Regions from separate parts of the Janthinobacterium sp. GW821-FHT03C10 genome, predicted to be linked through region 2. Evidence: predicted binding sites of a transcription regulator. Region 2 holds the regulator's gene; each other region holds the start of a gene.
The links. The regulator FNR, encoded in region 2, switches genes on or off when oxygen is low (the NO sensors DNR and NnrR bind a similar motif). The targets are predictions, from matches to a motif close to TTGATNNNNATCAA.

Region 1 (10,591 bases), on a different contig from region 2:
GGACGACATCCGTCTGACGGAATTGCGCCAGGACCCGCTGTTCCTCGTGCTGCCCGTCGCCCACGCGCTGGCGGCCAAGGACAGCATCGCCATTGCCGACATGGCGGGCGAAGGCTTTGTCATGTATCCCAGGGATGCGGGCACGGGGATTTATCCGCAGATCTTCCGCCTGTGCAAGGCGGCCGGCTTCGTGCCCCAGGTGGCGCAGGAAGCGGGCGAGGCGTCGACCATCATCGGCCTGGTGGCGGCCGGCTGCGGCATTTCCGTGCTGCCCGCCTCGTTCGACCGTATCCGCATGGATGGCGTGTGCTACCGCCCCATCGCCGACCCGCAGGCGAGCACCAGTTTATTACTTGCACAACGGGAAGAAGAGACGTCGCCGCTGGTAGCGGCATTCGTCAAGCTGGCCGAGGAAGCGGCGCTGGAAGGGGGAGCGTAGGCCGGCGTGTCGGCTTACGCTGCGGCTGTGCCGCAGCTAAGCCGACCTACGGAACACGCCATCGTAGGTCGGCTTAGCGGGGCCGCCGAGGCCCGGAGGGCGTAATCCGACACCAGCGATCACGAATAATCCGCGTCCAGCTCGGAACCCGCGTAGTTTTCCAGGTCCTCGAACAAGCTCTTCATGCTGGCCCGCGTGAGGATTTTCTGCACCACGGTGCAGCTGCGGCGGTAGGCGGCGATGCGGTCGAGCAGCACGGGGTGATGCTGCACGGGCACCTTGGCCACCAGGGCGGCCCAGCCTTCCTCGAAGTCCGGCTTGTTCTTGCGCACGGAACGCACGAAACGCTCGAACTCCTTTTGCCCCGTGCGCGCAACGATGCGCCCGCCGCCTTCGATGGCGAAAATGATGGCCAGCGCGATGACGCCCTCGGCATTCAAGTCGCTGTCGCTGACGGGGCCGTTGTCGTGGTGGCGGCGCAGCCAGCCGGCCAGGCGCACGACGGCTTGCACTTCCTTGCGCTGTTGCAACTGCAACGCATACTTTTCATAGCCGGCCCAGTTCTGGTTCGGGTCGGCCTGGCAAATATCGATGAACAGCTCGCGCAAACGGCGTGCAAGGTAGACGGGGTCCTGGTCGTATTCGCCGACGAGGGCGTCTTCCGGCAGCTGCGACAGGTCCTTGATCAGGCGAAAACCCACCTGGAACGCGTGCTCGGCGCCGTGCTCGACGAGGAAGTCGAGCGCGGCCTGATCGCCCTCATGCGTGACGGCCTGCTCCAGGCCCAAGGACACGCCGCCCACCGTCAGGTACAGCGCCTTCTGGATGCCGTCGGCCGTGCGTTCATTCGTGAACTTCTCGGCCACCATGGCCGTGATGCCCGTCAATTCGTCGGCCAGGTTCAGCGCCGCATCCTCGCGCGGGTCACCCGGCAACAGCTTGATGGCGCGCACCAGGCGCGGAAGATTCTCTACAACAATTGCTGGCAGCATTAGTGATTCCCTGCTTTCATTACGAGAAGATGCCCGTGCCCAGGCTGCGGCGCGTGCTGGAACGCGGCGCGCTGCGCGTGCTCGGCACTTGCTTGCGCAGGCGGTACAGCAATTCCTTGGTACTGCGCTGCAACATGGTCGGTTCTTCGTCCGGGTCGTCCGAGTATTCCGCGTCGGCCAGGTCGGCGCTGTGGCGGAAGTCGGGGAACAGCTCAAACAGCGAGCGGTCCCAGCCGTCTTCATTCGCTTGCGCCAGCTCGATGGCCAGCGGCACGACGTCGTTGTCGGACGAGGTCACGCCCGTCACGTACGGTCCCTTGATGACGATCTCGCCCGCCACTTCGAGGATTTCCTTCGGCGCCATCGAAAACAAAATGGCGAACGCCGTGGCGCCCCAGTCGGTGGCGGATGCTTCCAGCAGCAGCTCGCGGCGGCGCTCTGCGTCGTCGGTGGAAAACACCACGCCGTGGATATGCGCGAACAGCGACTCGGCGATGCGCTCCGGATCGTCCTCGATCTGGTCGTCGCTCCAGGTGGCGGCGATGAAGGCCAGGCTGTCGGCCCAGGCCTTGGGCGGCACCAGCAGGGTCGCCAGCGACATCTTGCCGCCGTCGAAGCCGGCCAGGTGCAGGGCCGTCACTTGCGGCGGGATGGCGCTCAGCACTTCCACCACGGCAAGATCACCGTACTGGTCGGCCGCATCGGCAAACGCCTGCTCGGCGTGGCCCAGCGAACCGGACAGCACCAATTCCGTGACCTGCTTCGTCAGCGCGGGCAGATTGCTTTTTTGATCCGCATTTTGATCCTTGTTATCGGCCATGGTCATCTCCATCCTGGTCAAACATCTGGGCGAAATCGTCGGTGGCTTCGTCTTCATCAATCTCGTCGTCGCCGTCGTCATTGGCGGCCAGCTGGTCGAGCGACTGGTCGTCGTCGTCCCACAGGCGCGGATTCTTGTGCAGGAAGGCCGTGATGATGGCCTGGCGCGCCAGGTCGGGGAAGCTCTCTTCGATGGCGGCGTACATCTTCGCCGCTTCCGGCGCGGCGCAGGCAGCCATGGAAAACACGCGGGCCGGGTCGCCGAACTCGTAGTCTTCGCTTTCGGCCAGCAAGCCTTTCGGGTCGCTGAAGGTGATGTGGTCGACCAGCGCGAAGGCCAGCATATTCACGTCTTCGATGCCGCCGCCGCTGGCGTACTCGCCGACCAGCGCGTCGACCATGCTCTTGTAGTTCTTGCGGTTCGGCGGGTCGCCGAGGATGCCTTCGATCTGGCCTTCCAGCTCGCGCGACTGGTACGCGAATTCAGGGTGTACTCTTCTCATGCTGTGCTTTCCAATGTGATGCTTGGTACTTTTACATAAAGGCAAAAGCACCATTGTTTGTTGTTTTTTAAATCATCCCAACTGTACCGCGTCTCACAGAACCGTAGCGAGCGGCAGTGAGTTGTGGCTAAGAAGCGCAACCGTACTTTAGTACGGTGAGCATCGCAGGCCGCAAATCACGACGCGCAGTAGGTTATGTGAGACGCCCTCAGTCCGCAGGAAGGACCGTGCCGTGAAGGCGGAACACGCCGCACCACAGGGCATAGGCTTCCGCTTCCGGATCGATGATGATGCGGTGGTTCACGCTCTGGTCGTATTCGGCGCGCTTGGCCGGGTCGGCCAGGATTTCATACGCCTTGGTGACGCTCTTGAAGCGCGCCTCGGCGCCGGGGGCCTGGTTGCGGTCGGGGTGGAAGCGCATGGCCAGCGAACGGTAAACTTTCTTGATTTCATCGTCGCTGGCATTGGGCGCGACACCGAGGACGTTATACAAATTTTCCATAAATGGCTCCGGGGTCACGTTTTGTTTGCTAATTAAAGGCGAATTATCCTATAGAACGGCGCCCGCGTCGCTTGCATGCTGGGAAATGGGGCCAAATACGTGCTTATAAAGCGCTTGCGGTACGGTAAAATGCTTTTTACTGTCACTCTTCCGCATTGATCAATGAGCAACGATAAACCGAATACCGCCGCGCCAGCGCTGGCGCCCAATTTCTTGCGTAACATCATCGAAGCCGACCTGGCTGCCGGCGCCCACGTGCGTCCCGGCCTGCCCCAGGTGATCACGCGTTTCCCGCCGGAGCCGAACGGCTATCTGCACGTGGGCCACGCCAAGTCGATCTGCGTCAACTTCGGCCTGGCGCGCGATTACGCCGGCCAGTGCAACCTGCGCTTCGACGACACCAATCCGGCCAAGGAAGAGCAGGAATACGTCGACACCATCATGGACAGCGTGAAATGGCTGGGCTTTGACTGGGAACCGAAACATGCCGATGGCCAGAGCCACCTGCACTACGCCAGCGACTATTTCGACCAGCTGTACGCGATGGCCGAATACCTGATCACGGCCGGCTTTGCCTACGTGGACAGCCAGAGCGCCGAAGACATGGCCGCCAACCGGGGCAATTTCGGCCAGGCCGGCAAGAATTCGCCTTTCCGCGACCGTCCGCGCGACGAATCGCTGGCCCTGTTCCGCGCCATGAAGGCGGGCCAGTTCAAGGATGGCGAACACATCCTGCGCGCGAAGATGAGCGAAGATGCCATGAGTTCGCCGAACATGAACTTGCGCGACCCGGCCATCTACCGCATCCGCCACGCGCACCACCACCGCACGGGCGACGCCTGGTGCATCTATCCGATGTACGACTACACGCACCCGATCTCGGACGCGCTGGAAAACATCACGCATTCGATCTGCACGCTGGAATTCCAGGACCACCGCCCGTTCTACGACTGGCTGCTGGAAACCCTGGCCGCCGGCGGCTTCTTCCAGCAACCGGTGCCGCACCAGTTCGAATTCTCGCGCCTGAACCTGACCTACATCGTCACCAGCAAGCGCAAGCTGCGCCAGCTGGTGGAAGAAAAAATCGTCGACGGCTGGGACGACCCCCGCATGCCGACCCTGGTGGGCATGCGCCGCCGCGGCTACACGCCGGAAGCGATCCAATTGATGTGCGAACGCACGGGCGTGACGAAATCCGACGGCTGGATCGACTACAGCGTGCTCGAAGGCTGTTTGCGCGAAGACCTGGACCCGAAGGCGCCGCGCACGGTGGCCGTGCTGCGCCCGTTGAAATTGATCATCGACAACTTCCCCGCAGGCGAGAGCGTGGAATGCACGGCACCCGTGCATCCGCACTTCCCCGAGCGCGGCTTGCGCACCTTCCCCATCTCGCGCGAGCTGTGGATCGAGGAAGACGACTTCATGGAAGTGCCGAACAAGGGCTATTTCCGCCTGTATCCGCCGATCGACGACAAGCCGGGCAGCAAGGTTCGCCTGCGCTACGGCTACGTGATCGAGTGCACGGGCTTTGACAAGGATGCGGACGGCAAGGTCATCGCCGTGCATTGCAACTATTTCCCGGACAGCAAGTCGGGCACGGAAGGCAGCGCCAACTACAAGGTCAAGGGCAATATGCACTGGGTCAGCGCGCCGACGGCGATTGCCGCCGAAGTACGCCTGTACGACCGCCTGTTTACGGACCCGCAGCCGGACGCGGGCGGCAAGGACTTCAAGCTGGCCCTGAATCCGCTGGCCAAGGAAGTGGTGCAGGCGTGGCTGGAACCGGGCGCGGAACTGGCCCAGCCGGAACAGCGCTTCCAGTTCGAGCGCCACGGCTACTTCGCGGCCGACCGCGTCGACAGCCAGCCGGGCAAGCCCGTCTTCAACCGCATCGTCACCCTGAAAGACAGCTGGCAGCCTGCCAAATAAGGCGCCGGACCACTCACGAAAAAACCGCTGCGGCGGTTTTTTTTCGTTTCAGAGAAAAATATTGCCTGTTGACTATAATCACGATAGTTTTGTATATTATGCACCTGTTGAGCAATTTACAATGTCGATAGTGCTTGTACAACTCAGTCTAGCCACCGCCACCGAGGCGGCACCCGATTCCTATTCCTGATGTGGATGGCGATGTCTTCTACTGCTGGCGAACACCCCTTATCTGCTGAAAAAAGGCCGCTCTGGCTGCTTGGCTTTGCGATGTCGATGATGGTGGGCCTGCTGTTCTACATGGCCGCCGCGCTGTCGGTCGAGAACGATGCCAGCGACCTGTTCGACAATCTGGCGCGCAATACCCAGAAAAATATCGAATCGCGCGTCCGCTCGTATGCCAACCTGCTGCGCGGCACGGCCAGCCTGTTCCGCGCCAACGAACACGTGAGCCGCGACCAATTCCACCGCTACGTGGAAAACATCGCCTTGCAGCACAACTATCCGGGCGTGATGAACCTCAATTACAGCCAGGAACTCGACGAGTCGCAGCGCAGCGCCTTCGAAGCGGCCATGCGGCGCGACTATCCGCCCGGGCGCGACGGCTATCCGGCGTTCGCCATCCATCCGCCCGCCCCGCGCGCCCAGTATTCCGTGCTGGTGTACATCGAGCCGGTTGCCAGCGCCCCGGAAAAGTATGGTTATGACATCGCCGAGCGCCCCCTGATCGCCGAAGCGCTGGCGCAGTCGCGCGATTCCGGGCAGATCAGCAATTCCGGCGTGCCCGTGCCCATGGAAGGGCGGCCGCAGATGACGGGCATGGCCATGCGCCTGCCCGTGTACCGCTTCGGCATGCCGATCGACACGGTGGAGCAAAGGCGCGCGGCTTACCAGGGTTCCGTCGGCATCGGCTACGACCTGGTGACGATGATGCGCAGCGCGCTGGCCGACATGCCGGTACGCAACGTGCGCCTGACCTTGTTCGATATCGGCCCGCAGGCGCGCGCGCCGCTGCAACTGCCGCACGACATGCGCCCCATTTTCGACAGCACGACGGCGGGCATGCACGCGCCATGGTGGCTGCCAGGCAACTCGGGCCGCTATCTGAGCAGCACGATGCTGATCGAACATAATGGCCGCATGTGGCAAGCGCTGTTCAGCGTGCGCAAGAGCGACCTGTATACGCGCTTCGACGCCTTTTTGCCGTGGCTGGCCCTGCTGATCGGCTTTGCCAGCACCATGCTGCTGTACATCCTGTTCCACACGCTGGCGTCGTCGCGCCGGCGCGCCATCCAGATGGCGACGGGCATGACGGAGGAGTTGCGCGCCAGCCAGATCCGCCTGCAGCTGTCGCACCAGAAACTGCGCCGCCTGGCGGCCCATGCCGACCAGATCAAGGAAGAAGAGCGCAAGCGCATCGCGCGCGAAATCCACGACGACCTGGGACAGAACCTGCTGGTGCTGCGCATCGATGCCGACATGCTGGCCTCGCGCACGCAGCGCCGCCACCCGCGCCTGAACGCCCGCGCCCGCTCAACCCTGGAACAGATCGACGCCACCATCAAGAGCGTGCGGCAAATCATCAACGACCTGCGCCCTACCGTGCTGGACCTGGGCGTGAATGCGGCCGTCGAATGGCAGGTGGCGCAATTTCGCCAGCGCACGGGCATCGCTTGCGAAGTGAGCGAAAGCCATGACGACATTTGCCTGAGCGACCAGTGCGCGACGGCACTGTTCCGCATCCTGCAAGAGTCACTGAGCAATATTTCCCAGCATGCCAACGCCAGCCGCGTGCAGGTCAAGCTGGAAAAGTGCCGCGATACGGTGTCGATGAGCATCAGCGACAACGGCGTGGGCGCGGCCATCGACGGGCGCAACAAGCTGGGCTCGTTTGGCCTGGTGGGGATCGAGGAACGTATCAAGTTGCTGGGAGGCACTTTCTACATCGAAAGCAGCCCCGGCGCCGGCATGAGCGTGCACGTCAGCGTACCGCTGGGCGCGGACGCCACCGCGTTTCCCTACCAGGAAGACAGCCGGACCAGCGCCTGACAGGCGGACCGCATGAAGCAAGCTCAGCTTGCATATTTCGTAATTAGATGCAATATTGATGTAGAACAACTAAACCCCTGCCCACCATGGGCCAGGCATTCATCGACTACTTGCCAGGAGTATATACCCAGCGCTTTCCCTTGTTTTACCGTATTTCCCACAACGCTCTTTACAAAAGGACATTCATGGATACGAACGACAGTTTCAAGGCAATTGCCGATTTGAATTTGGACGCGATCAAGGTCAAGCTGATGCACCGGGAGTCAGGCGAAGGATGGAGTCTGGAGAAGGCGAATGCGGTGGAATTCGAATACCGCCGCTTCCTGATCCTGATGAAACAGTTTCCGGAAGAAGAAACGGCGCCGCTGATGGACGTCGATACCTTCTGGCACTACCACATCCTCGACACCCTGAAATATGCGGCCGACTGCGAACAGGTCTTCGGCTACTTCCTGCATCATTTCCCGTACATCGGCCTGCGCGGCGAAGACGACGAAGCGGCGCACCATCGCGTGGGCGAGCGCATGAAACAGCTGTATGAGCAAACGTTCGGGGAAGATTATATCCGCGCGGAAACGGCGTATTCGGGGCGTGCCGTACAGGCGGCGTATTCGGGACGGGCGGTACAGGCGGCGTATTCGGGACGGGCGGTACAAACAGCATTTTCCAGCGCCGCGGTACAGGCCACCGCCTACTCGGGCCGGGCCGTGCAGACGGCGTTTTCCAGTGCGGCCGTGCAGGCGACGGCATATTCGGGCCGCGCGACGGGCGCTGCCAGCACCGCATTTTCCAGCGCGCCTGCCACACTGGCCGCTGCGGTGGTCAAGTCGTCCACGACCGGCCTGGAGATGGGGCGTTTCTATGTCGATCGTCCGGTACTGAACCGCGACCCGCAATAGAAAAGCGGAAAACAGATGTGGCTGCCGCACGCGGCAAGCCTGACTTACCCAGACGGCACCTCTCAGTTTGCCGTCTGTCAGGCGCTCTTAGGCAGCCATCAACTCGCGCAGTTCACGGATGCTGAAATCGCTGATTTCATGCATGCGGATGAGGATCGTGGCGCCGATCGGCAAGGTGTTGTGACGAATCTTGCTGATAACAGGTGGCGCCACTTCCAGAGCTCGCGACAAGGCGGCATCATTTTTCAGCTGCAGCTTGTCGATGATCGCATCGAGGACGCGATTCGGGTTGTAGGTAGGCAAAGAGGTAATTTGTTTGAGAGACATGATCAAAAATCCGTACTTGTTGTATTAGTGCAAAAAGAAACCGAATGCCTCTTTTGCAATAATTCAGGGTAAACACACTAAAAAGCGCCATCACTTATGCGGCTTTTACGCCGCAAACAATATAATACACGCTATTGTTGATTTTTGCGTAACTTAAAGCAAAATTGTGATAATTGAAGAGAATTGACGCACTTGGAATGTGCTAGAGGATAACCCAAATCGGAAAAATTTGCTGCAAGTCATCAATTTTTACAATGAGGAACGCCGCTGCGCATCAGCCAGGCAATCGCCATGAGCGCGCCCAGGCGGGCTATTTCCGTAGATAAATGCCAGCCTTGCACGGCCACGCCGGCCGGGGTGGCAAGCAGGCAAGTGCCCGGCGCGCTATCCACGCGGCACCAGGCCAGTTGCCGGCGAATTTCATCGGGCGGCGGCGGCGGCTGCCGCGCATGTTCGCGGCGGCGCATATAGGCGCGCACCTGTTCCTTGCTGGGGTGATTCGTAGCTCGCATGGCTCGCTCCTGCTGGCGGAAAACAGCGTCGCGCTAATTGTAGAGCCCGCCACAAATAGCTGAAACGCGTGACGACATCGCTCACCATATCGCCAGCGCGCCATGACGCGTTTGCGCCGCATCAAATGGCAAGGCCACGGTGTTGCACCGAAGCCCATGCTGCCCACGGCCTGGCGGCCGTCCTTATTTCTTTTGCTGGCGCACGCGCTGTTGCTGCTTTTCCTGCGTCTGCTGGCGGTTCTGCTTGCGCTCGAACAGGGTGACCGCATCTTTCTTGGCTTGTTCCAGGGTACGCATTTCCTCATGCGCATCGTGCGGAACAAAAAATTCGGCGTCCTGCGCCGCCACGACCAGCTTGATGGCGGCGTCGTCGTCGAGGTCGTACAGTTCCGTCAGGACGGTGGTGACCTCGTCCAGGTATGCTTCGTAAGTGAGGGTGCTCATGCGGTAATCCTTAAGTGAATGGCGCAACGCCGGAACGGCGCGCTGCGCGCCGGCCCAGCAAAGTGCGCAGATAACCGGCCATTTTACCCGATGCGGACCCCGCCGGCTGCCAGCGCCTGCAAGGCATCGGCCACGCGCGCGTAGCGCAGACGCACGCCCAGCTCGCGCTTGATGCGCGTATTGTGCAGGCGACGCGATTCGGACATGAACGACAGCAGCATCGGTGTGACCGCTTGCCGCAGCTCGGCACGGGGCAGGCGCGGCGGGCGCGGCAGGCCGAAGGCTTCGGCCACGGCATCGAAATACTCGGCCATTTTGAGTTCGCTGTCATCGCTGGCGTGATACACGCGTCCCGGCTTGCCCCGCCACAAGGCCCGTTCGATGATGCGCGCCAGGTCATCGGCATGGATATGGTTGGTGTACACGTCGTCGCCCGCGGCCAGGGCCGGCGTGCCTTCGCGCAAACGTTTCAGGGGCAGGCGGTCTTCCGCATAGATGCCCGGCACCCGCAGGATGGCCACCTTGGCGCCACGGCGCGCGCCCCAGCCCCGCAAGACCTGCTCGGCGTCCACGCGCCGCTTCGCGCGCGCGTTCGACGGCGCCACAGCCCGCGTTTCATCGACCCAGGCGCCGCCGCAATCGCCATACACGCCGCTGGTGCTCACATACACCATGCGTGCATGCTCAGGTAAAATGGCGGCCAGATTGCGCGTGCGCCGGTCCAGCAAGCCCGACGACAGGGGCGGCGCCAGGTGCACCACCATCGTCGCCAGTCCCGCCAGCCGTTTCAGGCTGGCGCGGTCGTCGAGGTTGGCCACGATGGGCACGGCGCCGGCCGCCCGCAGCTGCGCGCAGCGCGCCGGCTGGCTGGTGACGGCAAAGACGCGAAAACGCGCGCGCAGCAGGGGCAGCAGGCGCATGCCGACGTCGCCGCAGCCCAGGATCAGCAGGCGCGGCAAGCCAGAGGGCTTGCGCAAAGAGTGCATTAACATATTTTTCATCTCAAGGATTGTATGACTTTTCAAGTTACTGTTCAGCCCAGCGGCCACCAGTTCAGCTGCGAAGCGGACGAAACCGTGCTGGCGGCGGCGATACGCGCCGGCGTGGGCTTGCCGTATGGCTGTAAAAATGGCGCCTGCGGCTCCTGCAAGGGCAAGGTTGTTGCCGGCACCGTCC
Region 2 (10,591 bases):
AGGGACGCAGCAACACCATGCCGGCCTTCAGCGATTTCCTCGGCGAATCCAAGGTACACGTGCTGTCGGCGTATGTCTGGAGCCTGTCGAATCCCCAGACGCCCGTGAAATGATGTAATGGAACCTCAAGTCATCAAGATGTATGCGGCCCGCGAGCAAATCTACCCTCGCGAGGCCAAAGGACGCTACGCTACCTGGCGATGGGTATGCGTATGGCTTACCCAGCTCGCGTTCTACGGCTTGCCGTGGTTGACCTGGAATGGCAGGCAAGCCCTGCTGTTCGATTTGACCACGCGCAAGTTCTACATTTTCGGCGTCGTGCTGTGGCCCCAGGATTTCATCTATCTGGCGGCCCTGCTGATCATCTGTGCGTATTTGTTGTTCCTCGTCACGGCCATTGCCGGGCGGGTATGGTGCGGCTTTTCTTGCCCGCAAACGGTATACACGGAAATCTTCCTGTGGGTCGAACGCCGCATCGAGGGCACGCGCAGCGCGCGCATGGCCCTCGACAGGCAGGGTCCCTCCGTGCGCAAGGCATTCAAGAAGACGGCCAAGCACCTGGTCTGGGGCGCCATCGCCCTGTGGACGGGCTTTACCTTTGTCGGCTACTTCACGCCGATCAAGGAACTGGCGCGCGAGGTGACCACCCTCAATTTCGGTCCCTGGGAATGGTTCTGGGTCTTGTTCTACAGCCTGGCAACCTACGGCAACGCAGGCTGGCTGCGCGAGCAGGTGTGCAAATACATGTGCCCCTACGCGCGCTTCCAGAGCGCCATGTTCGACCAGGACACGCTGATCATCACCTACGATGCCAAGCGCGGCGAACCACGCGGCGCCATGAGCAAGAAGGCTGGCAACAACGACAAGCTGGGCGACTGCATCGACTGCACCCTGTGCGTGCAGGTGTGTCCGACCGGCATCGATATCCGCAACGGCCTGCAGTATGAATGCATCGGCTGCGCCGCCTGCGTCGATGCCTGCAATACCGTGATGGACAAGGTCGAACGGCCGCGTGGCCTGATACGCTACAGCACCGACCATGCGATGGAAAACAACTTCAATTCGAAGCAGATCCGCCAGCGCGCCATGCGCCCGCGCGTGCTGATCTACACTTCCATCCTGGCCCTGATCATCATCGCCGTGTGTACTTCGCTGGCCCTGCGCACGCCGCTGAAAATGGACGTGATCCGCGACCGCGGTTCGATGGGACGCGAAGTGGAAGACGGCATGATCGAAAACGTCTACCGCCTGCAGATCATGAACACCTCCGAGCAAAGCCAGCATTTCAAAATCAGCGCATCCGGCTTGCCGGGCCTGACCTTGCTGACACGCGAGGAAGTGACGTTGCAGCCGACGGAAACGCTGGGCTGGCCGATCCGCCTGCGCGTGCCGCACGGCGTCGGCGAGAAGGGTTCGAACAAGATTGCAATCGAATTGCACTCGCTGGACGACCCGTCGCTGCACGTGCGCGAAAGCGCGGTCTTCATCGTGCCGCGCTAATGCAGGAAGGCCGGTCCCCGCATGGGGGCCGGCCATTTACACAGGAGAAATAGCATGTCCGACAGTCTGAAACTGCAAGCCCCCGTTGCCCCGTGGTACAAGCACCGCTGGCCATGGCTGCTGATGATCGGTCCCGGCCTGTCCGTGGTCGTCGGCAGCTTCATGGGTTATATCGCGTTTACACAACCCGATGCGCTGGTGGTGGGCGACTATTACAAGCAGGGCAAGGCCATCAACCAGGATTTGAAGCGCGACACGATCGCCAGCGACCTGGCCATGGATACGACCCTGGCGTATGACGTCGCCGCAGCGCGCCTGAGCGGTTCCGTGCACAGCTTCGGCAAGGCGTACCAGAGGCCTTTGCTGCTGCACCTGGCGCATGCGACCCTGCCGGAAAAGGATATCAAGCTGCTGGTGCAGCCCGATGCGGCCGGCAATTTTTCCGTGGCGCTGCCGATGCTCGAACGCAGCCGCTGGCAGGTGCTGGTGGAAAATGACAAGCGCGAGTGGCGCCTGTCCGGTATCTGGACCTGGCCGCTACAACGCAGCATCGCGCTGCACGCGGATGAAGAGCTATAACGTACAGCGCCGGGAAAAAACCGTAGCGAGCGGCAGTGATTTGTGGCTGAGAAGCGCAGCTGTGCTAGAGCACAGCGAGCATCGCAGGCCGCAAAGCGCGACGCGCAGTAGGTTTTGACGGTGCTGTTATTTGCAGACGTCCGTGCCGGCCGTAATGGCCTTCAATTTCGCCGGCTGCAGGATCTCGATCTCTCGGTTGGAGACGCGCAGCCAGCCTTCCTTCTTGAATTTCGACAATAAACGGCTGACGCTTTCGATGGTCAGGCCCAGGTAGTTGCCGATTTCCTCGCGCGACATGCGCAACTGGAATTTACTGCTCGAATAGCCGCGCGCTTCATAGCGCGACGCCAGGTTGACGATGAAGGCGGCAAAGCGCTGCGTCGCCTGCATATTGCCCAGCAACAGCATCACGCTTTGCTCGCGCGTGATTTCCTGGCTCATCATGCGGTGGAAATGGCGCAGCAGGGTCGGCATGTTGCCCAGCAATTGTTCCAGGCTGGAAAACGGGATTTCACACACTTCGCTGTCTTCCAGGGCCACCGCATTACAGTGGTGGCGGTCGGCGCTGATGGCGTCCATGCCCAGCAGTTCGCCAGCCATCTGGAAACCCGTCACCTGCTCTTCGCCGCCCGGATTGATCTGGTAGGTCTTGAAGTGGCCCAGGCGGATCGCGTACAGGTTCTGGAACGAGTCGCCGATGCGGAACAGCGAGGCGCCGCGCACGATCTTGCGGCGGCGGCCGATGATCTGGTCCAGCCTGTCCATGTCGCCCACATCGAGGCCCATCGGCAGGCACAATTGATGCATGCTGCAGGTCGAGCATCGCGCACGCAACGCTTCCACGGTCACTGTGGGCAAGGTTGGAGTGAGTAGCGCTTCAGTCATGTCGGTACCTTTTAGAAAATGCAACAACAAGTTTACTGCATACAGGGTTGCCGTGTGCCAATTTCACCGCAATTTCACCGAATAAACGACGTCCCGCCTTTAATTATATGGCAACATCGTCAAAAGCCCATGCGGAGAGGGCAATTTGCGTGGCGGCGCTTGCCAAGCTGGGGTATTGATAGGAAAATTCCTGACAGCATTATTTGCCGCCTGTGCCGCCCGGTACTGAAAAGGAAATCATGAAGCCTCTCGGCATCAAAGCAAAAGTCGCGCTGGCCACCAGCCTGACCTCGATCGCCATGATCGCGCTGGTCACCATGATCCAGGTGCAGCACATGCGCGACGATTTCACCCGGGTACTGCTGAGCCAGCAGTCGTCCCTGATCAGCCGCACCGCCGCCGAGCTCGACGACAAGCTGGGGATGCTGCTGCAGATCGTCACCCTGACGGCCCGGCAGCAGCCGCCGGAACTGATCGCCCAGCCCGCCCAGTTGCGCGAATACTATTCGCGCCGCTCGATGCTGGTGCTGTTCGACGACGTGCTGGTGCTCGACGCGCACGGCGCCGTCGTGGCCGACATGCCGGAAGTGGCGGGGCGCGCCGGCATCAACGTCGCCGAGCGCGAGTATTTCCAGACCGTGCTGCGCACGCGCCAGCCCATGATCACCGAGCCGATGCTGGGCAAATCGAGCGGCATGCCCATCGTGCAGATGGTGGCGCCCGTGCTGGCCGCCGACGGCCAGGTGGCCGGCGTGGTGATCGGCGTGCTGCGCCTGTACAAGGACAACCTGCTGGGGCGTTTGCGCTCGGAAAAGATCGGCAAGAGCGGCTATTACTTCATCCTCACGCGCGGCGCCGTGCCGCGCTACGTGCTGCACCCCGATACCAGCCGTTTGCTGCAGCCGCGCCTGCCGAACGCCAACCTGACGACCACTCAGCTGCTGAAGGACGATGGCGAAGGCAGCATGGTCAGCACCAACAGCCGCGGCATCACGGCCGTCAACAGCTTCAAGCGCCTGAAATCGGTGAACTGGCTGCTGGCCGCCTCGCTGCCCCTCGACGACGCCTTCGAACCGTTCGACGGCGTGCTGTACCGGCTGGTGCTGTGGAGCATCCTCGCCTCGCTGCTGGCCGCAGCCGTGCTGGGCTGGGTCACCGTACGCCTGCTGTCGCCCCTGGTGCGCCTGCGCGACACCCTGCAGGCGCTGCGCACCAGCGGCAGCCGTTTCACCCCCGTTCCCGTGCAGCAGCGCGACGAGATCGGCGAGCTGACGGAAGCCTTCAACGGCCTGATGAGCGAACGCGACCGGCTGCAGCAGGAACTCGAATCGCGCGCGGCGGAGCTGGAACAGGAGCGCGACCGGGCCGAGGCGGCCAACCGCGCGAAGAGCGATTTCGTGGCCAACATGAGCCATGAAATCCGCACGCCCCTCAATGCCGTGCTGGGCATGGTGTATTTGCTGGGCAATACCAAGCTCGATACGGAACAGCGCAAGTATCTGACCATGGTGCGCGTGGCGGGCCAGTCGCTGCTGGGCATCCTCAACGACGTGCTCGATTATTCGAAGATCGAGGCGCGCCGCATGGAATTGTCGCCCGTCGAATTCGACCTCGACGAGGTCATGAACACGCTGGCCACGACGATGACCATGAATGCGGGCGAAAAGGAGCTGGAACTGGCGATTGCCGTCGAGCCCGATGTGCCGCGCCGCCTCGTGGGCGACGCCCAGCGGCTGCAGCAAATCCTCGTCAACCTGGCCGGCAACGCCATCAAGTTTACCGAGAGCGGCGAAGTGGTGGTGGCCGTCAGCCTGGCCGAGAAAGAGAACGGGCGCGCCTGGCTACGCTTCGAAGTGCGCGACACGGGCATCGGCATGACGGAACTGCAGCAACAGCAGCTGTTTGCCGCGTTTTCGCAGGGCGACCAGAGCATCACGCGGCGCTTCGGCGGCACGGGCCTGGGCCTGGCCATCAGCAAACAGCTGATCCACATGATGGGCGGCGACATCGCCGTCGCCAGCAGCGAAGGCAAGGGCAGCCGCTTCTGGTTCAGCGTGCCGTTCGACATGCTGGCGCAGCCGGCCGAAACGCGGCGCACGCCCACCCTGGGCCAGCTGCGCCTGCTGGTGGCCGACGACAACCGCACCACGCGCGAACTGATCGTCAAGCTGATCGAGGCATGGGGCTGGCTGGCCGACGAAGTGGACTCCGGCTTTGCCGCCATCGAACTGTACCGCGAACGCCTGGCGCAGCAGCAACCGTACGACGTGGTGCTGGCCGACTGGCACATGCCCGTGATGGACGGCCTGGCCACGGCCAAGGCCATCCGCCAGGCGGCCGCCGGCCAGCGCCAGCCCATCGTGGTGATGGTCAACGCCTTCGCCCGCAACCACCTGGAGGAAATCTCCAGCGCGGCCGAGGCCGACGTCGTGCTGATGAAACCGATCACGGGCTCGAGCCTGTTCGATGCCCTGCACCAGGCGCTGATTGCCAAGCACGACGGCGGCGAGCAGCGCATCCTGCACCAGCCGCTGGGCACGGAGCTGGCCGGCGTGCATTTCCTGCTGGTGGAAGACAACCATCTGAACCAGGCCGTGGCGCGCGGCATCCTCGAACACATGGGCGCCACCCTGGACGTGGTGGGCGACGGCTTGCAAGCCGTGGAACGGCTGCGCACGGAAGCGCTGCGCTACGACATCGTGCTGATGGACATGCAGATGCCCGTCATGGACGGCTTCAGCGCCACCCACATTATCCGCACGGAACTGCGCTTGAACCTGCCCGTGATCGCCATGACGGCCGGCGTGCTGGCGTCCGAGCGCGAACGCTGCATGACGGCCGGCATCAGCGATTTCATCGCCAAGCCCGTGGTGGTGGAAGAGATGATGGAAGTCATCCTGCGCCACCTGCCCAAGCGCCCGCCAGTGCAGACGGCAGGGCCGGCGCCCGTTGCCGATGAGGAAGTGTTTTCCATGGCGCCGCTGATGCGCGTGATGGGGCGCGACGCGAAAGGGCGCGGCGTGCTGCGGCGCATGGTGGAAGACGCGCTGAACAAGGGCATGACGCCCGTGCGCGACGCCGAAACGGCGTTGCAGGCGGGCCGCCACAGCGACGTGGCGCGCATCCTGCACGGCGTGCGCGGCTCCGTCGGCACCCTGGGCACGAAACGCCTGATCCGCGCCGCCTTCGCCACCGAGGAAGCCATCGATGCGGGCCGGCTCGACGAGGTGCCGGCGCTGCTGGCGCAGACGGCGCAGGAGCTGGAACAGGCGCTGGCGGCGGCAGCGGATTGGTTGTCCAGGCTGAAAGATTAAGCCTGCAACGTAAAACCGGGGTCAGACCCCGGAACCTTGTCGGATTACGCGCTTGCGCGCTAATCCGACCTACCCCATTTACGCCGGCACGCCCAGGATCACGCTGGAGGCCTTGAAAATCGCCGTCACCTTGCTGCCGATCTCAATACCCAGCTCGGTGCTGCTCTGATTGGTGATGATGGCGGCGATGGTGCCGCCGCGCGGCAAGTCCAGCACCACTTCCGTGTTCACGGCGCCCGTCTGCACGCGCGTCACCAGCCCGGCCAGCTGGTTGCGCGCGGAGAAGCGCGCCCCTGCGCTGTCGGCCACGAGGATGATCGACGACGCCTTGATCAGCGCAAACGCTTCCGCGCCCGGCACCAGGCCCAGGCTGGCGCTGCTGCCCTGCGTGACGATGGCAACGATGTGCTGGCCACCGGGCAATTCCAAGGTGACTTCGTCGTTGACGGCACCCTGTTTCAGTTCGGCCACCTTGCCCAGGAATTGATTGCGTGCCGTGGTTTTCATGGCCATTCTCCGTATGAGTAAAAGATCGTCGGCGATGCCTTCCGCCTGGCTGCCCAGCTGGCGCAGGTAGCGGGCATGCTCGCGCTCGATGATGCGGAAATTGTCGACCAGCTGGCGCCCCCGTGGCGTCAGCCGCGTGCCGCCGCCGCCCTTGCCGCCCGTCAAGCGCTCGACCAACGGCTCACCCGCCAGGTTATTCATCGCGTCGATGGCGTCCCAGGCCGCCTTGTAGCTCATCTTCACAAGCTTGGCCGCCTGCGTGATGGAGCCGCATTCGGCGATCGCGCCCAGCAATTCCACCCGGCCGGCGCCGCCCAGGTGCTCGCCGCCCACCGTCATCCATACCGAGCCTTGCAGGCCGATTTCCGCTGCCGCTGATTTATCCAATGCGTTCACCCAATGCCATGTGTTCTTCCCTGTTATCAATCTGTCCGTCGCGCAAGTACAGCACATGCTCGCCCAGGATGCGCGCATCTTCCGGATCATGGGTGATCAGGATCATGGGCACGTCCAGGCGCTGCTGCCACTGGCTCAGTTCCAGGCGCATTTTGACACGCAGGGCCGGATCGAGGGCGGCGAACGGCTCGTCGAGCAGCAGGGCATTCGGTTCGGCCACGAGCGCCCTCGCCAGCGCCACCCGTTGGCGCTGGCCTCCGGACAACTCGTCGGGGAACTGGTGCGCCAGTTCCTGCAAGTGAAACGCGTCGAGCCAATGCTCGACCTTCTGCAATTTTTCGCGCGCGCGCGGATTGAACCAGCCGCGCGCCAGGCCGAAGCCCACGTTCTGGCGCACCGTCAGGTGCGGGAACAGCGCGTAATCCTGGAACAGGTAGGCGACATTACGCTGCTGCGGCGGCAAATTGATGCCGGCGGCCGAATCGAACAGGGTGCGCCCGTTCAGGCGGATATGGCCCGCGTCCGGTGTAAACAGTCCGGCAATGGCTTTCAAGGTCATGCTCTTGCCGGCGCCGGAGGGGCCATACATGGCGATGCGCTGGCTGCCGGAGGTGCATTGCACCTGCAGGTCGAAGCGGCGTTTGCCGGAGCGCAAGGTGGCGCGAATGTCGAGGTCGAGTTGCATAGCGGTCATTTATGAGCGATGCGCCCGGGCGCCAGGCGGCCAGCCGACAGCAGCACCACGATACACACGGCCGAGGTGATCAGCACGAGGGTGTTGGCCACGTCGTCCTGGCCCGCCTGCACGGCTTCGTACACGGCCACCGACAGGGTCTGCGTCTTGCCGGGAATGCTGCCGGCCACCATCAGGGTGGCGCCGAATTCGCCGAGCGCGCGCACGAATCCCAGCAGCACGCCGGCGAGGATGCCGCGCCACGCCAGCGGCAAGGTGACGCGGAAGAAAATCGCCAACTCCGAGATGCCCAGCACGCGGGCCGCCTGCTCCAGCTGCCCATCGACGGCCTCGAAGGCGGCGCGCGCGGGCTTGAAGACGAGGGGAAAGGCGACCACGGTGGAAGCGATCACGGCGCCCTGCCACGTAAAGATCAGGTTGATGCCGAAGTTGTCCTGCAACCAGATGCCCAGGGTGCCGCGCCGACCCAGCAGCACCAGCAGGTAATAGCCGAGCACGGTGGGCGGCATCACCATCGGCAGGGTCAACAGGGCGTCGAGCAGTTCGCGCCCGGGAAAACGCGTGCGCGCCAGCAGATAGCCCGTACCGATGCCGAGCAGCAAATTGAGCGCCGTGGCCCAGGCCGCAACTTTCAGCGACAGGGCCAGCGCGGTCCAGGCGATATCCATGTGCAGTCGTTCTACTTTATGGCTTTTTAAACCCGTATTTGGCCAGGATGGCTTGCGCCGGCGCCGTCTGCAGATAGCTGACGAAGCGCTTCGCTTCGGCCGCATTGCCGCTGCCCTTGATGGTGGCGATCGGGTACAGCACGGGCGCGTCCAGCGGCACCTCCAGCACCACGTTCACTTTATCCTTCATGATGGCCGCATCGGTGGCGTAGACAAAGCCCGCATCGACTTCGCCGCGCGCCACGTAATCGAGCGACTGGCGCACGTTCTGCGTGCCGATGGCCTTCGCTTGCACGGCGTCCCACAGCTTCGCCTTCTTCAGCGCGCCTTCGGAGTAACGGCCGACGGGCACGCTGGCCGGGTTGGCGATGGCCACGCGGGTCACGCCCTTGTGCGCCAGGTCGGCCAAAGCCTTGATGCCCAGCTTGCTATCGTGCGGCACGATCAGCACCAGGCTGTTGCCGACGAAGTCCATGCGGTCGGCCGGCAATACCAGGCCCTGCTTTTGCGCCGCATCCATGGTTTCCTGGTCGGCCGAGGCAAACACGTCCACGGGCGCGCCCTTGACGATCTGCTGCAGCAGCACGCCCGAGGCGGCGAAGTTCAAGGACACCTTGCTGCCCGGATACTGCGCCTCGTAGCTTTGCGCCGCATCCTTGAACGCATTCGTCAGGCTGGCCGCGGCCGACACCACCACTTCGCCGGCAAGGGCGGAGGTAGCGGCGGTGGCGAACAGGGCGGCGCCAAGCAGGCGGGCGAGGGAGGTGAGGCGCATGATCGTATCCTTGTAAAGTGAACGGTGAACAAGGAGCGTAATATACACTTATATATAGCGTTCTGCCATCGCATGGATCAAGCAATGGCAAAGAGCAAATGAGGAAAAATGCAGCCAGCGCCGGGAGAGGACAGGCCGGCTGCGGTACGCCGATGAAGTGTGACAACACATAGCCGGTCAATTTCGTCGCTCGAATTAGGCGATCAATTCTTCCCCAGTCTCTCCAGCAATGCCTGTTTTTGCGCAGGCGATGCGGAACTTGTCCTGATACTTTGTACTTGCGCCGCCTGCCTGTCTTCCGGCATCGCCGCAAACCGTTGCGCATATTCCTCCACCAATTCGGCATTTCCGCGCAGCGCTCCCGCATACAGCCAGTAATTCGCTGTGGAGACTTCGCCTTTCTCCAGATATTCCTGGCGCAGTTCGGCAATGACCTGCCCATCGCCATCGATCGCCCGCTGTGCCAGTGGCGTAACGACAGGTTCCTCACCGCTCGTACGCCGCTCCTGCATGACCCAATACGCAAAAAGAACCAGCAGAACGGCGCCTGTGCCTAGTTTTATTGCCAGCTTCATGGCCTCAGCCTCCTGCATTGCAAGGACCAAAACATCACGACGTGCCGGGCTTGCCAAGATCCATCTGCTTGTTTCCTAGAGCACGGCAATTCTCGTGACCATTCTCCTTCGGCACTCATACTCTGCATGTTACCGGTCCGCGTGCGGTGGTAGCACGCGGACACGAGTTGATCAAGCTCACTGAATAAGTCAGTAAGCTATTGTCCAACCACAGATTTACTTGCCGCCGTCCGCAGCTTGCACAGCTTCTTCGGCTCGCTTGGCAGCGGGAAGATCAGTCTTGCCTATCTCTTGAATCAGCTGCCTGATTTCCTCCCTATGTGCCGGATTCTTGTCACCGATTAGTAAAGCAATCAATTCCACCTTGGGATTGATATCGGGACATCTGACCGCCAAACGAAACCAGCGAATGGCTTCTTCAGATTTCAGCGTGAAATTGCTATGGTATCTGGCAAGCTGATAAGCCGCCCCGCAATCTCCACCAAGCGAGCGCGCTTCCAGGCTCGCGATATCTCGCGGCGTCAAATTGAATTCCACAGTTGGACTGACGGCCATTGCATCCCGCTCTTTTTTTAAGAACCAGTATCCACTACACAGGCCAATCAGCAGACAGATTAACAAGGTAAGTATTTTCATTGGCGTATGGGTGAAAATGATTTCCAGGGTCCTGGCTGGCCAATCGGTGGTCCGCTTGGATA
Region 3 (10,591 bases), on a different contig from region 2:
CAGATGAATTTCGGGAACGCCTGGGTAAAGCGCGCCAGCCACGCCGATCCCGCTTCCTCGTTGTTGTATTCCACGCTGCCGCCCGGCTGCAGGATTTCGTAGGGGCTCATGGTGGCGTCGCCGACGAAAATCAGCTTGGTGTCGGGCGGGTATTTGCGCAGCACGTCCCAGGTGGGGAAGCGCTCGGCGTTGCGGCGCCGGTTGTTCTTCCACAGATAGTCGTAGACGCAGTTATGGAAGTAAAAGAACTCCATGTTCTTGAATTCCGTCTTCGCCGCCGAAAACAGTTCCTCGGTGCGCTCGATATGGTCGTCCATGCTGCCGCCCACATCGAGCAGCATCAGCACCTTGATGCGGTTCTTGCGCTCGGGCCGCATCCTGATGTCCAGGTAGCCCGCGTTGTTCGCCGTGGCGGCGATGGTGGCGTCGAGCGCCAGCTCATCTTCCGCGCCTTCGCGCGCGAACTTGCGCAGGCGGCGCAGCGCCACCTTGATGTTGCGCGTGCCCAGTTCGCGCTCGCCGTCGTAATCCTTGTAGCTGCGCGCTTCCCACACCTTCACGGCCGTGCGGTTGCCGCCCTTGCCGCCGATGCGGATGCCTTCCGGGTTCGTGCCGCCATTGCCGAACGGCGAGGTGCCGCCCGTGCCAATCCACTTGCTGCCGCCCTCGTGGCGCTCCTTCTGCTCCTTCAGCAGCTCGTTCAGGCGGTCCATCAGCTTGTCGTAGCCGAATTTCTCCAGTTGCGCCTTCTGCTCTTCGGACAGCTCGCGCTGCATGCGTTTGAGCAGCCAGTCGAGGGGAATCGCCGCGTTCGTGTCGAAAGCCGCGTTGACGCCCTTGAAGTACTGGGCAAAGGCGCGGTCGAACTTGTCGAAATGGGCCTCATCCTTGACCAGGGTCAAACGCGCCAGATAGTAGAAATCGTCCATCGAGGCGTCGATGACGTTCTTTTGCAGCGCCTCCAGAAGCGTCAGAAATTCCTTGATCGAGACGGGAATCTTCGCATCCTTGAGCGTGAAGAAGAAATCGATCAGCATGGCGCTTCCTCTGTCCCTGCGTCTCCCGCGCGGGGCAGTGCGGCGATGGGGCGCTGCGCCAGCTTGTAGCGCAAGTGGGCGGCAATTTCCGGCCACTCGCCGCGCGTGATGCTGTACATGACCGTGTCGCGCACGGTGCCGTCGCGGCGCAGCGCATGGTGGCGCAGCACGCCATCCTTTTTCGCGCCCAGGCGCTCGATGGCCGCCTGCGAGGCGTGGTTGAAATTATCGGTGCGCAGACCCACCAGCGCGCAGCCGAGCGTGTCGAAGGCGTGCGCCAGCAGCAGCAATTTGCAGGTGGTGTTGACGTGGCTGCGCTGGCAGCGCTTCGCATACCAGGTGTAGCCGATTTCCAGGCGTCCGATGGCCGGCACCACGTCGTGATAGCTGGTGGTGCCGAGCACCTCGCCGCTGGCCGCGTCGATGACGGCAAAGGCGAAGCGCGAAGGGCGCATCTCGATGCCCTTGAAAATGTACTGGTCCACCTGGTCCGGCTCGGGCACGGAGGTGACGCGTAGATTCCACAGTTCGCCATCCATGGCCGCCGCGCGCAGGCCGGGCGCGTGGTGCGGCGCCAGTGCCTCGAGGCGGATGCCGTGCAGTTCCAGAGGGACGAAGACCATGTCCGGGCTGATATCGTTCACCGGCGCTCCTTAGCGGTTGGTGCGCGACATGAACATCAGGCGCTCGAACAGGTGCACGTCCTGCTCGTTTTTCAGCAGCGCGCCGTGCAGCGGCGGCACGACGGCCTTGTTGTCCTTGCTGCGCAGCGCGTCAACGGGGATATCCTCGGCCAGCAGGAGCTTGAGCCAGTCGAGAAATTCCGACGTCGACGGCTTTTTCTTCAGGCCCGGCACGTCGCGCACCTCATAGAAGGTTTGCAGCGCCTGCGCCAGCAATTCCTGTTTCAGCTGCGGGTAGTGGACGGCGACGATCTGCTCCATCGTGTCCTTGTCGGGGAATTTGATGTAATGGAAGAAGCAGCGGCGCAGGAAGGCGTCCGGCAATTCCTTCTCGTTGTTCGAGGTGATGATGACGAGCGGGCGGTGGCGCGCCGTGACCATTTCACGCGTCTCGTAGACATAGAATTCCATGCGGTCCAGTTCGCGCAGCAGGTCGTTCGGGAATTCGATGTCGGCCTTGTCGATCTCGTCGATCAGGAGCACCACCGGTTCGGGCGCCGTGAATGCCTGCCACAGCACGCCCTTGACGATGTAGTTCTGGATGTCGCGCACGCGCTCGTCGCCCAGCTGCGAATCGCGCAGGCGCGACACGGCGTCGTATTCGTACAGGCCCTGCTGCGCCTTGGTGGTCGATTTGATATGCCATTGCATCAGCGGCATGTTCAGCGCGGCGGCCACTTCCTCGGCCAGCATGGTCTTGCCCGTGCCCGGCTCGCCCTTGATCAGCAGCGGGCGTTGCAGGGTCAGCGCCGCATTCACGGCCAGTTTCAGGTCGGCGGTGGCGACATAGCTGTCGGAACCTTCGAAGCGTTGGCCTTGCTGGGTGTGCTGTGCTTGCATGAGCGGTCTGCCAAAGTAGGGAAATGGTGAGTATAAACAGAACTGTGGCGCGCTGCCACGCGGACGGCCTGTGCCTGCCTGCCTACAATGCGGGTTTTATAGGTGGACTTGCAAGAATATCTTGGCTAGAATCGGCAAGCAGCAGATTAATTGTCAACCTTAATTGTCAACACATAAAATCAATAAAAACCAGCTCTGGCGTTTCTCCGATTACCTTTGTTCACATTGCCACTATGAAAAAAATATTTGCACTTCTCGTGCTTGCCGGCATAGCAAATGCCGTCACAGCGGCTGACATTGTAGGAAACGCCAAGGCAGCCCCTGCCAAGGTGGAAATGTGTATCGGCTGCCACGGCATCCCCGGTTACAAGGCAACCTTCCCCGAAGTGTTCCAGGTGCCGATGATCGGCGGCCAGCCGGCAAAATATATCGAGAATGCGCTGCAAGCCTACAAGAAGGGCGACCGCAAGCACCCCAGCATGAAGGGCATCGCCAGCAGCCTGTCCGACCAGGATATCGCCGATGTCGCCGCGTACTATGCGCAACAAGCCAAGCCGAACTGAGGACCAGCCCGATGAAAACACTACTCGCCGCCCTCGTTTGCGCCACCGTCTCGTTTTCCGCCAGCGCCGCCGGCAATATCAACACGGGCAAGGCCCTGGCCGAAAAATACAGCTGCGCCACCTGCCACGGCAAGGATTACGGTTCGCCCATCGACCCGTCGTACCCGAAACTGGCGGGCCAGCACAGGGATTACCTGGAACACGCCTTGACGGCGTATAAACGGGGCGACAAGGCCAACGGCCGCAACAACGCCATCATGACGGGCCAGGTGAAACCGCTGAGCAACCAGGACATCAAGGACCTGGCCGCCTACCTGCACAGCTTGCCGAGCAGCCTGGTCACTCATCGCTGAGCGGTAACGCCGGCTCAGGCTTTCAGCCCCACCCGGCGAGCAAGTTTATGCAGATTGCTGGCGTCGAGTCCCAGCTGCCGCGCGGCGGCGGCCCAGTTATCCTGATGCAGCACCAGCGCTTGCCGGATGGCCTGGCGCTGGCTCGCTTCCACGATCTGATGCATGGACAGCGGCGCCGCCGGCGTGCCGCACGCGGCCGGCGCCGGCGGCAGCGCGTCCGCGCCGGCCGGCGCTTCCAGCGCATCGAGGTCGAGCATATCCGTTTCCAGGGTCACGATGTCCTTGCGGTCCGCGCCGCGGATCACGGCTTTCAGCGCGGCCCGGCTGATCACATGTTCCAGTTCGCGCACGTTGCCCGGCCAGCGGTAGTGGCACAGGGCGTTTTCCGCCGCGGCCGACAGGCGCAGGCTGCGCAAGCCGAGGCGCGCGCGGTTCAGTTCCAGGAAACCGCCCGCCAGCAGCAGCACGTCGTTGCCCCGCTCGCGCAGCGGCGGAATCGGCACGGGATACACGGATAAACGGTGGTACAGATCGGCGCGGAACGAGCCGTCGCGCACATGTTCGCGCAGGCTGCGGTTGGTGGCGGCGATCACGCGCACGTTGACCCGGCGCGGCCGGTCCGCGCCCAGGCGCTGGATTTCGCCATTTTGCAAGGTGCGCAGCAGCTTGGCCTGTATCGACAGCGGCAACTCCCCCACTTCATCGAGAAACAGGGTGCCCCCTTCGGCCGCCTCGAAACGGCCGGGCCGGTCGCTGACGGCGCCGGAAAACGCGCCGCGCACATGGCCGAACAATTCGCTCTCGGCCAGCGATTCCGGCAAGGCCGCGCAATTGACGTGGATCAATGGCTTGCCGGCGCGGCGCGACAGCCGGTGCAGGCGGTGCGCGCACAATTCCTTGCCGACGCCCGTCTCTCCCAGCAGCAGCACGGGCAGCTCGGAATCGGCGACCACCTGCAATTCGTGCAGCAAATGCGTGATGGCGCTGCTCTGGCCGACGAAGTCGTGTTCTTCGCGCGGCGCCTGCGCATCGGCCAGCATGGCGCCGCCCGACAGGCGCAGGGCGCGGATTTCCGTCTCCAGGCGCGTGACGCGCACGGCCGCCTCGATGGCGCAGGCCAGCTCGCCCAGGTCGCGCTGCGCCTGCGTATCGAAGGTGCCCACCCGCAGCGCGTCGAGCGTGATCACGCCCCAGCGTTCGCCTTCCAGGTCCAGCGCCATGCCCATGCAGTCGTGCACGGGCAGCGGTTCGCCGGCCCGCTCGGCGATCAGGCCGTCGTAGGGATCGGGCAGGGAACTGTCGTGATGGAAGCACAGCACGCCGCGCCGCTGCAGGATGGCGGCCAGGCGCGGATGGCCGGCGACGGCGAAGCGGCGTCCCAGCGCGTCGCTGGCCAGGCCGGCCATCGCCACGGGGCGCAGGTGCTCGCCATCGAGCTTGAGCAAGGCCACGGCCTCGCAGCCGAAGTGCGCGCGCAGGCTGCCCACCAGGCGCTGCAGGCGCACGGCCACGGGCAGGTCGGCGACCAGGTCGGTGAGCAAGAGCAGGTGGATGGCGGTGGTGGTCATAAGTACCATGCAGGGTACAACGGACCACGCTTGAAAAGGGTCATATCGACCGTGCATTTTTCAAATCGTTGATTTAAAACAAGTTTTTCCTGGCATGCCGTTTGCCTAGGTAAGGGGGCCGAACCGGCATACAAGACCAAGGAAAGCCTGATGAAAACGACTCCCTCCCTCCGCGCCATTGCCGCCGCCGTCTGCGTACTGGCCATGCCCCTGTCCGTGCAAGCCCAGGCGAGCCTGCCGGCCAGCGCCGCCGCCACTGCGGCCGCTGTCAGCCAACCCTCTGCCGCCGCCGTGGTCAAGCGCTATGAACTGCAAACCAATATCGTCGACGGCAAGATGGTGTTCATCGATGCCAAGGGCCAGGTCAACCCCGTGCTGGCGGCCAAGGTGGGCGACACGGTCGAACTCGTGCTGAAAAGCGGCGAAGGCGCCGAGCACGACCTGCTGATCCCGGAACTCAATGTGGCATCAAGCAAGTTCAGCGCCAATAGCGGCAGCACCACCGTGCGCTTCAAGGTCGCGCGCGCCGGCACGTTCACCTATTACTGCTCGATTCCCGGCCACCGCCAGATCGGTATGGAAGGCAAGCTGGAAGTCGCCGGCGCCTCGCTGGCCGAAGCCGGGACACCGAAGGCCGCCGGTGCCGGCAGCGCAGCCGGCGAATCGAGCCAGGCCGCCGCGCTGGCCCTGTACACGCCCGCGCCGTCGCCGATGCGCGGCCCCGATCCATCGGCCGTCAGCGTGGCCGCCAATCCTGCGCAGGTGCCTTCCGCCATCGGCGCGCGCGCGCCGCAAACGCTGAAATACCGCATGGAGACGGTGGAACTGCCGGGCAAGCTCGATGACGGCACCAGTTTTACGTATTGGACCTTCAACCGCCAAGTGCCGGGCCCGATGCTGCGCGCGAAGGTGGGCGACACGGTGGAACTGACCCTGTTCAACGCCAAGGACAGCAAGATGATCCACTCGATCGACCTGCACGCCGTGACGGGCGGCCATGGCGGCGGACAGCACACGCAGGTGGCGCCGGGGCAGGAAAAGACGGTGACCTTCAAGGCGCTCAATCCGGGCCTGTTCGTCTACCACTGCGCCACGCCGCTGGTGCCGCAGCATATCGCGGCCGGCATGTACGGCATGATCCTGGTCGAACCGGAAGGCGGTTTGTCGAAGGTCGACCGCGAGTATTACGTGATGCAGGGCGAGATGTACACGGGCCGTCCGCACGGCGCACCCGTGCACCAGGAACCGAACCTGGAAAAAATGGCCAATGAGCTGCCCGACTACTACGTTTTCAACGGCGAAGTGGGCGCCCTGAGCAAGACGCACAAATTGCAGGCCAAAGTCGGCGAGACCGTGCGCATCTATTTCGGCGTCGGCGGCCCGAACAAGATTTCATCGTTCCACATCATCGGCGAGATCTTCGACAAGGTGTACAGCGAAGGCTCGATCAGCAGCCCGAAACACGACGTACAAACCACGCTCGTCGCACCGGGCGGCGCGACCATCGTCGAACTCAAGGTACAGCATCCTGGCAGCTATCTGCTGGTCGACCATGCGCTGTCGCGTGCCGGCAAGGGCGCCGTGGGCGTGCTGGAAGTGACGGGCGAAGCCGTGCCCGGCGTCTACCACGCGGGCGCCGTCCAATAAAACAACCCCCCATTCATCATCAAGGAACTGCTATGGAAATGATCGACCTATCCCTGGGCCAGCTGGCCCGCCGCATCCCCGGCGCCACGCGCCTGTTCGATGCGCACCGCCTCGATTTCTGCTGCGGCGGCAACAAGACCCTGCGCGCCGCGGCCGAAGCGGCCGGCGTGGACGCGGCGCCCATCGTCAAGGAACTGCAAGTGCTGGCCGGACGGATTGACGCCAGCGGCGCGCGTGACTGGCAGGACGCTCCGGCCACCGAGCTGGTGGAACACATCCTGGCGCGCTACCACGCCGTGCACCGCGAGCAGCTGCCCGAGCTGATACGCCTGGCGCGCAAGGTCGAGCAGGTGCATGGCGACCGCGCCGACTGTCCGCACGGGCTGGTGGAACATCTGTCGGCCATGGCGCAGGAACTGGAAAGCCATATGCGCAAGGAGGAAGACGTGCTGTTCCCCATGATCGTGCGCGGCCAGGGTCCCCGCGCCGGTGCGCCTATCAACGTGATGCGCATGGAGCACGACGACCATGGCGTGGCCTTGCGCGCCATGGAGGCGATGACGAACGATATCACCGCACCTGGCGGCGCCTGCACCACCTGGCGCGCGCTGTACACGGGCTTGCGCACCTTCCGCGAGGATCTGATGGCGCACATCCATACTGAAAACAATATCCTGTTCGAGCGCTTTGCGCCGGCCGTGGTGCACTGACAAAGGAAAGACCCATGGGTCCCTACAAAAAACTCTGGTTCACCCTGATCGGTGTGCTGATCGTGACGTTTTCGCTGCTCGGCTACTACGGCACGGAAGTGTATCGCCAGGCGCCGCCCATTCCCGCGCAAGTGCTGGCGCAGGATGGCCGGCAGCTGTTCGACCGCGAGGGCATCCTCGACGGCCAGACGGCCTGGCAATCCGTGGGCGGCATGCAGCTGGGCTCCATCTGGGGCCACGGCGCCTATCAGGCGCCCGACTGGACGGCCGACTGGCTGCACCGCGAACTGACGGCCTGGCTGGAACTGGCCGCGCAAGAGCAGCATGGCAAGGCGTACGCGGCGCTCGACGGCCCCGCGCAGGCGGCGCTGCGCGAAGCGCTCAAGCTGGAATACCGCGCCAACCGGGTCGATGAAGAACAAGTGCTGCATCTGTCGGCGCGCCGCGTGCAAGCCATCGCCAGCACGGCGCACTATTACGACCAGCTGTTCTCCGACGCGCCTGCGCTGCACGCCAGCCGCGAGCATTTCGCCATGAAGGAAAACACCCTGCCCAGCGCCGCGCGGCGCGCGCAGATGACGCAGTTCTTCTTCTGGACGGCGTGGGCCGCCGCCACCGAACGTCCGGGCCAGAAAGTGACCTATACGAACAACTGGCCGCACGAACCGCTGATCGGCAACCAGCCCAGCGGCGAAAACCTCGTCTGGTCGGTCGCCAGCGTGGTGGTGCTGCTGGCCGGCGTGGGCTTCCTCGTCTGGGGCTGGGCCTTCTTGCGCGACCACGACGAAGCGCTGCCGGCCGCCGGTCCGCGCGATCCGCTCACCACTTTCGCGCTGACGCCTTCGCAGCGGGGACTGGGAAAATATCTGTTCCTGGTGGTGGCGCTGTTCATCTTCCAGGTCTTCATCGGCGGCTTTACGGCGCACTACACGGTGGAGGGGCAGCAGTTCTACGGCATCGACGTGTCGCGCTGGTTCCCGTATGCGCTCACGCGCACCTGGCATATCCAGGCGGCGCTGTTCTGGATCGCCACGGGCTTCCTGGCCGCCGGCCTGTTCCTGGCACCCCTGATCAATGGCGGCAAGGACCCCAGGTGGCAGCGCCTGGGCGTCGACGTGCTGTTCTGGGCGCTGGTCGCGGTGGTCGTCGGCTCCTTCATCGGCAATTACCTGGCCATCGCGCAAGTCATGCCGCCCGAATGGAATTTCTGGCTTGGCCACCAGGGCTATGAATATGTGGACCTGGGACGCCTGTGGCAGATCGGTAAATTCGTCGGCATCCTGCTGTGGCTCGTGCTGATGCTGCGCGGCGTCGTGCCGGCCCTGCGCCAGCCAGGCGGCGACAGGAACCTGCTGGCGCTCTTGACCGCGTCCGTGGGCGCCATCGGCCTGTTCTACGGCGCCGGCCTGTTCTACGGCGAGCGCACGCATTTATCGGTGATGGAGTACTGGCGCTGGTGGGTGGTGCACCTGTGGGTGGAAGGCTTCTTTGAAGTCTTCGCCACCACGGCGCTGGCCTTCATCTTCTCGACCCTGGGCCTGGTGTCGGTGCGCATGGCCACGACGGCCAGCCTGGCGTCGGCCTCGCTGTTCATGCTCGGCGGCATACCCGGCACCTTCCACCACCTGTACTTTGCCGGCACCACCACGCCCGTGATGGCCATCGGCGCGAGCTTCAGTGCGCTGGAAGTGGTGCCGCTGATCGTCTTGGGCCACGAAGCGTGGGAAAACTGGCGCCTGAAGGAGCGCGCGCCGTGGATGGATCAATTGCGCTGGCCCCTGATGTGCTTTGTCGCCGTCGCCTTCTGGAACATGCTGGGCGCGGGCGTGCTGGGCTTCATGATCAATCCGCCCGTGGCCTTGTACTACATCCAGGGCTTGAACACGACTCCCGTGCATGCGCATGCGGCGCTGTTCGGCGTGTACGGCTTCCTGGCGCTGGGCTTTACCTTGCTGGTGCTGCGTTACCTGCGGCCCGACTACCGCTTCAGCCCTGCGTTGATGAAGTGGGCGTTCTGGGGCTTGAACGGGGGCCTGGCGCTGATGATCTTTACCAGCTTGTTGCCGATTGGCATTATCCAGTTCCACGCCAGCGTGACGGAAGGCCTGTGGTATGCGCGCAGCGAAGGCTTCATGCAGCAGCCTTTGTTGCAGAACCTGCGCTGGATACGCACCTTCGGCGACGTGGTCTTCATTGTCGGCGCCATCGCCATGGCGTTGCAGGTGGTGCTGGGATTGCTGGAAAAGGGGCCTGCACAGGTATTGCCTCAGCGTATGAAGGGGGCAGTGCGACCCGGTTAGCGGCGGCGTACGCAGTCGATGTAGGCTTCCGTATCCGGCGGCAAGCCCGAGCGCTGCGAGGCCCAGATCATCTGGCCCAGGCATTCCATCACTTCGTGCTGGGCCGCATGGGCCGAATCGAGGCGCTGGGTCAGTTGCTGGACGGCCGGGCGGATGCCGCGCGGCTGGTCCACCTGTACCTGCTCCGTGATCGACAGATGCATGGACAGGTGCAGGAAAGGATTGGCCTGGCCCCCTTCGACGGAGTAGTCGCGCGCCAGCGCCGCTTCGACGTCGGAGAGCTCGTTTTCATACTCGGGGTGTTCGAGGATCCAGTCGAGCGCGATGGCTTCCATCGGCGTGAGAATTTCATGGGCGCGGTGCTTGCGCAAGGTGTCGCAAAAGAAACGGCGCACGTCGTCGGAAGAGGGGTTGAACATGGCGGAAGGACTATGGCTAAAGGGCAGCCGGCATTGTACCGCGTACGTCAATTCAAGGCATCGGGGATGCCCTTTTTGCCGTCTGGCACCCGCTGGCATGACCCGATAGTCACCGCAATTTAATACCCTGCAGTAAGTATTATCCACTACCGCCACGGCCCGGCGGCGCCAAATAACGGTGATAAAATCGCCGCTCTTGATATTTGCTCTGGACACGACGGCGATTTTGTTGCCATTGCGTGCTTCCATTGCCCGCACCTTTGCCACCAGATCTTGCTCCTGGCTTATTCCGGAGCGCGGCAGCATGCCTATCACCATCAACCTTGACCTGTCCGACCGCCCTGGCGTTCCGGCTGGCCGGCTGTTTTTCATTCAACACAGCGATGGTGCCGCCACGGTGGCGCGCAAGAATCATCTTTCAGTATTCATAAACGGAGTTACGTATGCGTAAATCGCTATTACTTTTGATGT

Region 1: AC07VH_RS15550 (glycine-rich domain-containing protein) is a predicted target of FNR. The motif match lies at 7,289-7,302, and genes of this name have one in related genera.
Region 3: nirK (copper-containing nitrite reductase) is a predicted target of FNR. The motif match lies at 5,113-5,126, and genes of this name have one in related genera.

Annotation. Positions count from the first base shown of each region.
Region 1 is NZ_JBWKUN010000004.1:292,856-303,446, reverse strand. It holds gene AC07VH_RS15585 (LysR family transcriptional regulator) at 1-439, shown strand, start outside; gene AC07VH_RS15580 (hypothetical protein) at 559-1,431, opposite strand; gene AC07VH_RS15575 (hypothetical protein) at 1,451-2,251, opposite strand; gene AC07VH_RS15570 (hypothetical protein) at 2,241-2,753, opposite strand; gene AC07VH_RS15565 (DnaJ domain-containing protein) at 2,962-3,255, opposite strand; gene AC07VH_RS15560 (glutamine--tRNA ligase/YqeY domain fusion protein) at 3,418-5,184, shown strand; gene AC07VH_RS15555 (CHASE domain-containing protein) at 5,455-7,233, shown strand; gene AC07VH_RS15550 (glycine-rich domain-containing protein) at 7,419-8,132, shown strand; gene AC07VH_RS15545 (hypothetical protein) at 8,220-8,459, opposite strand; gene AC07VH_RS15540 (hypothetical protein) at 8,702-8,971, opposite strand; gene AC07VH_RS15535 (hypothetical protein) at 9,155-9,415, opposite strand; gene AC07VH_RS15530 (SDR family oxidoreductase) at 9,499-10,416, opposite strand; gene AC07VH_RS15525 (CDP-6-deoxy-delta-3,4-glucoseen reductase) at 10,429-10,591, shown strand, end outside.
Region 2 is NZ_JBWKUN010000005.1:67,632-78,222, forward strand. It holds gene ccoP (cytochrome-c oxidase, cbb3-type subunit III) at 1-113, shown strand, start outside; gene ccoG (cytochrome c oxidase accessory protein CcoG) at 118-1,500, shown strand; gene AC07VH_RS17405 (FixH family protein) at 1,555-2,079, shown strand; gene fnr (fumarate/nitrate reduction transcriptional regulator Fnr) at 2,206-2,964, opposite strand; gene AC07VH_RS17415 (response regulator) at 3,204-6,278, shown strand; gene AC07VH_RS17420 (TOBE domain-containing protein) at 6,357-7,124, opposite strand; gene AC07VH_RS17425 (sulfate/molybdate ABC transporter ATP-binding protein) at 7,165-7,875, opposite strand; gene modB (molybdate ABC transporter permease subunit) at 7,872-8,543, opposite strand; gene modA (molybdate ABC transporter substrate-binding protein) at 8,560-9,318, opposite strand; gene AC07VH_RS17440 (hypothetical protein) at 9,522-9,893, opposite strand; gene AC07VH_RS17445 (hypothetical protein) at 10,110-10,529, opposite strand; gene AC07VH_RS17450 (DUF8616 domain-containing protein) at 10,526-10,591, opposite strand, start outside.
Region 3 is NZ_JBWKUN010000006.1:453,862-464,452, reverse strand. It holds gene AC07VH_RS21840 (vWA domain-containing protein) at 1-1,037, opposite strand, end outside; gene AC07VH_RS21835 (GNAT family N-acetyltransferase) at 1,031-1,660, opposite strand; gene AC07VH_RS21830 (AAA family ATPase) at 1,691-2,560, opposite strand; gene AC07VH_RS21825 (c-type cytochrome) at 2,794-3,123, shown strand; gene AC07VH_RS21820 (c-type cytochrome) at 3,135-3,476, shown strand; gene norR (nitric oxide reductase transcriptional regulator NorR) at 3,491-5,044, opposite strand; gene nirK (copper-containing nitrite reductase) at 5,195-6,691, shown strand; gene ytfE (iron-sulfur cluster repair protein YtfE) at 6,724-7,401, shown strand; gene AC07VH_RS21800 (nitric-oxide reductase large subunit) at 7,416-9,701, shown strand; gene AC07VH_RS21795 (DUF1841 family protein) at 9,698-10,120, opposite strand; gene AC07VH_RS21790 (hypothetical protein) at 10,425-10,571, shown strand; gene mqo (malate dehydrogenase (quinone)) at 10,564-10,591, shown strand, end outside.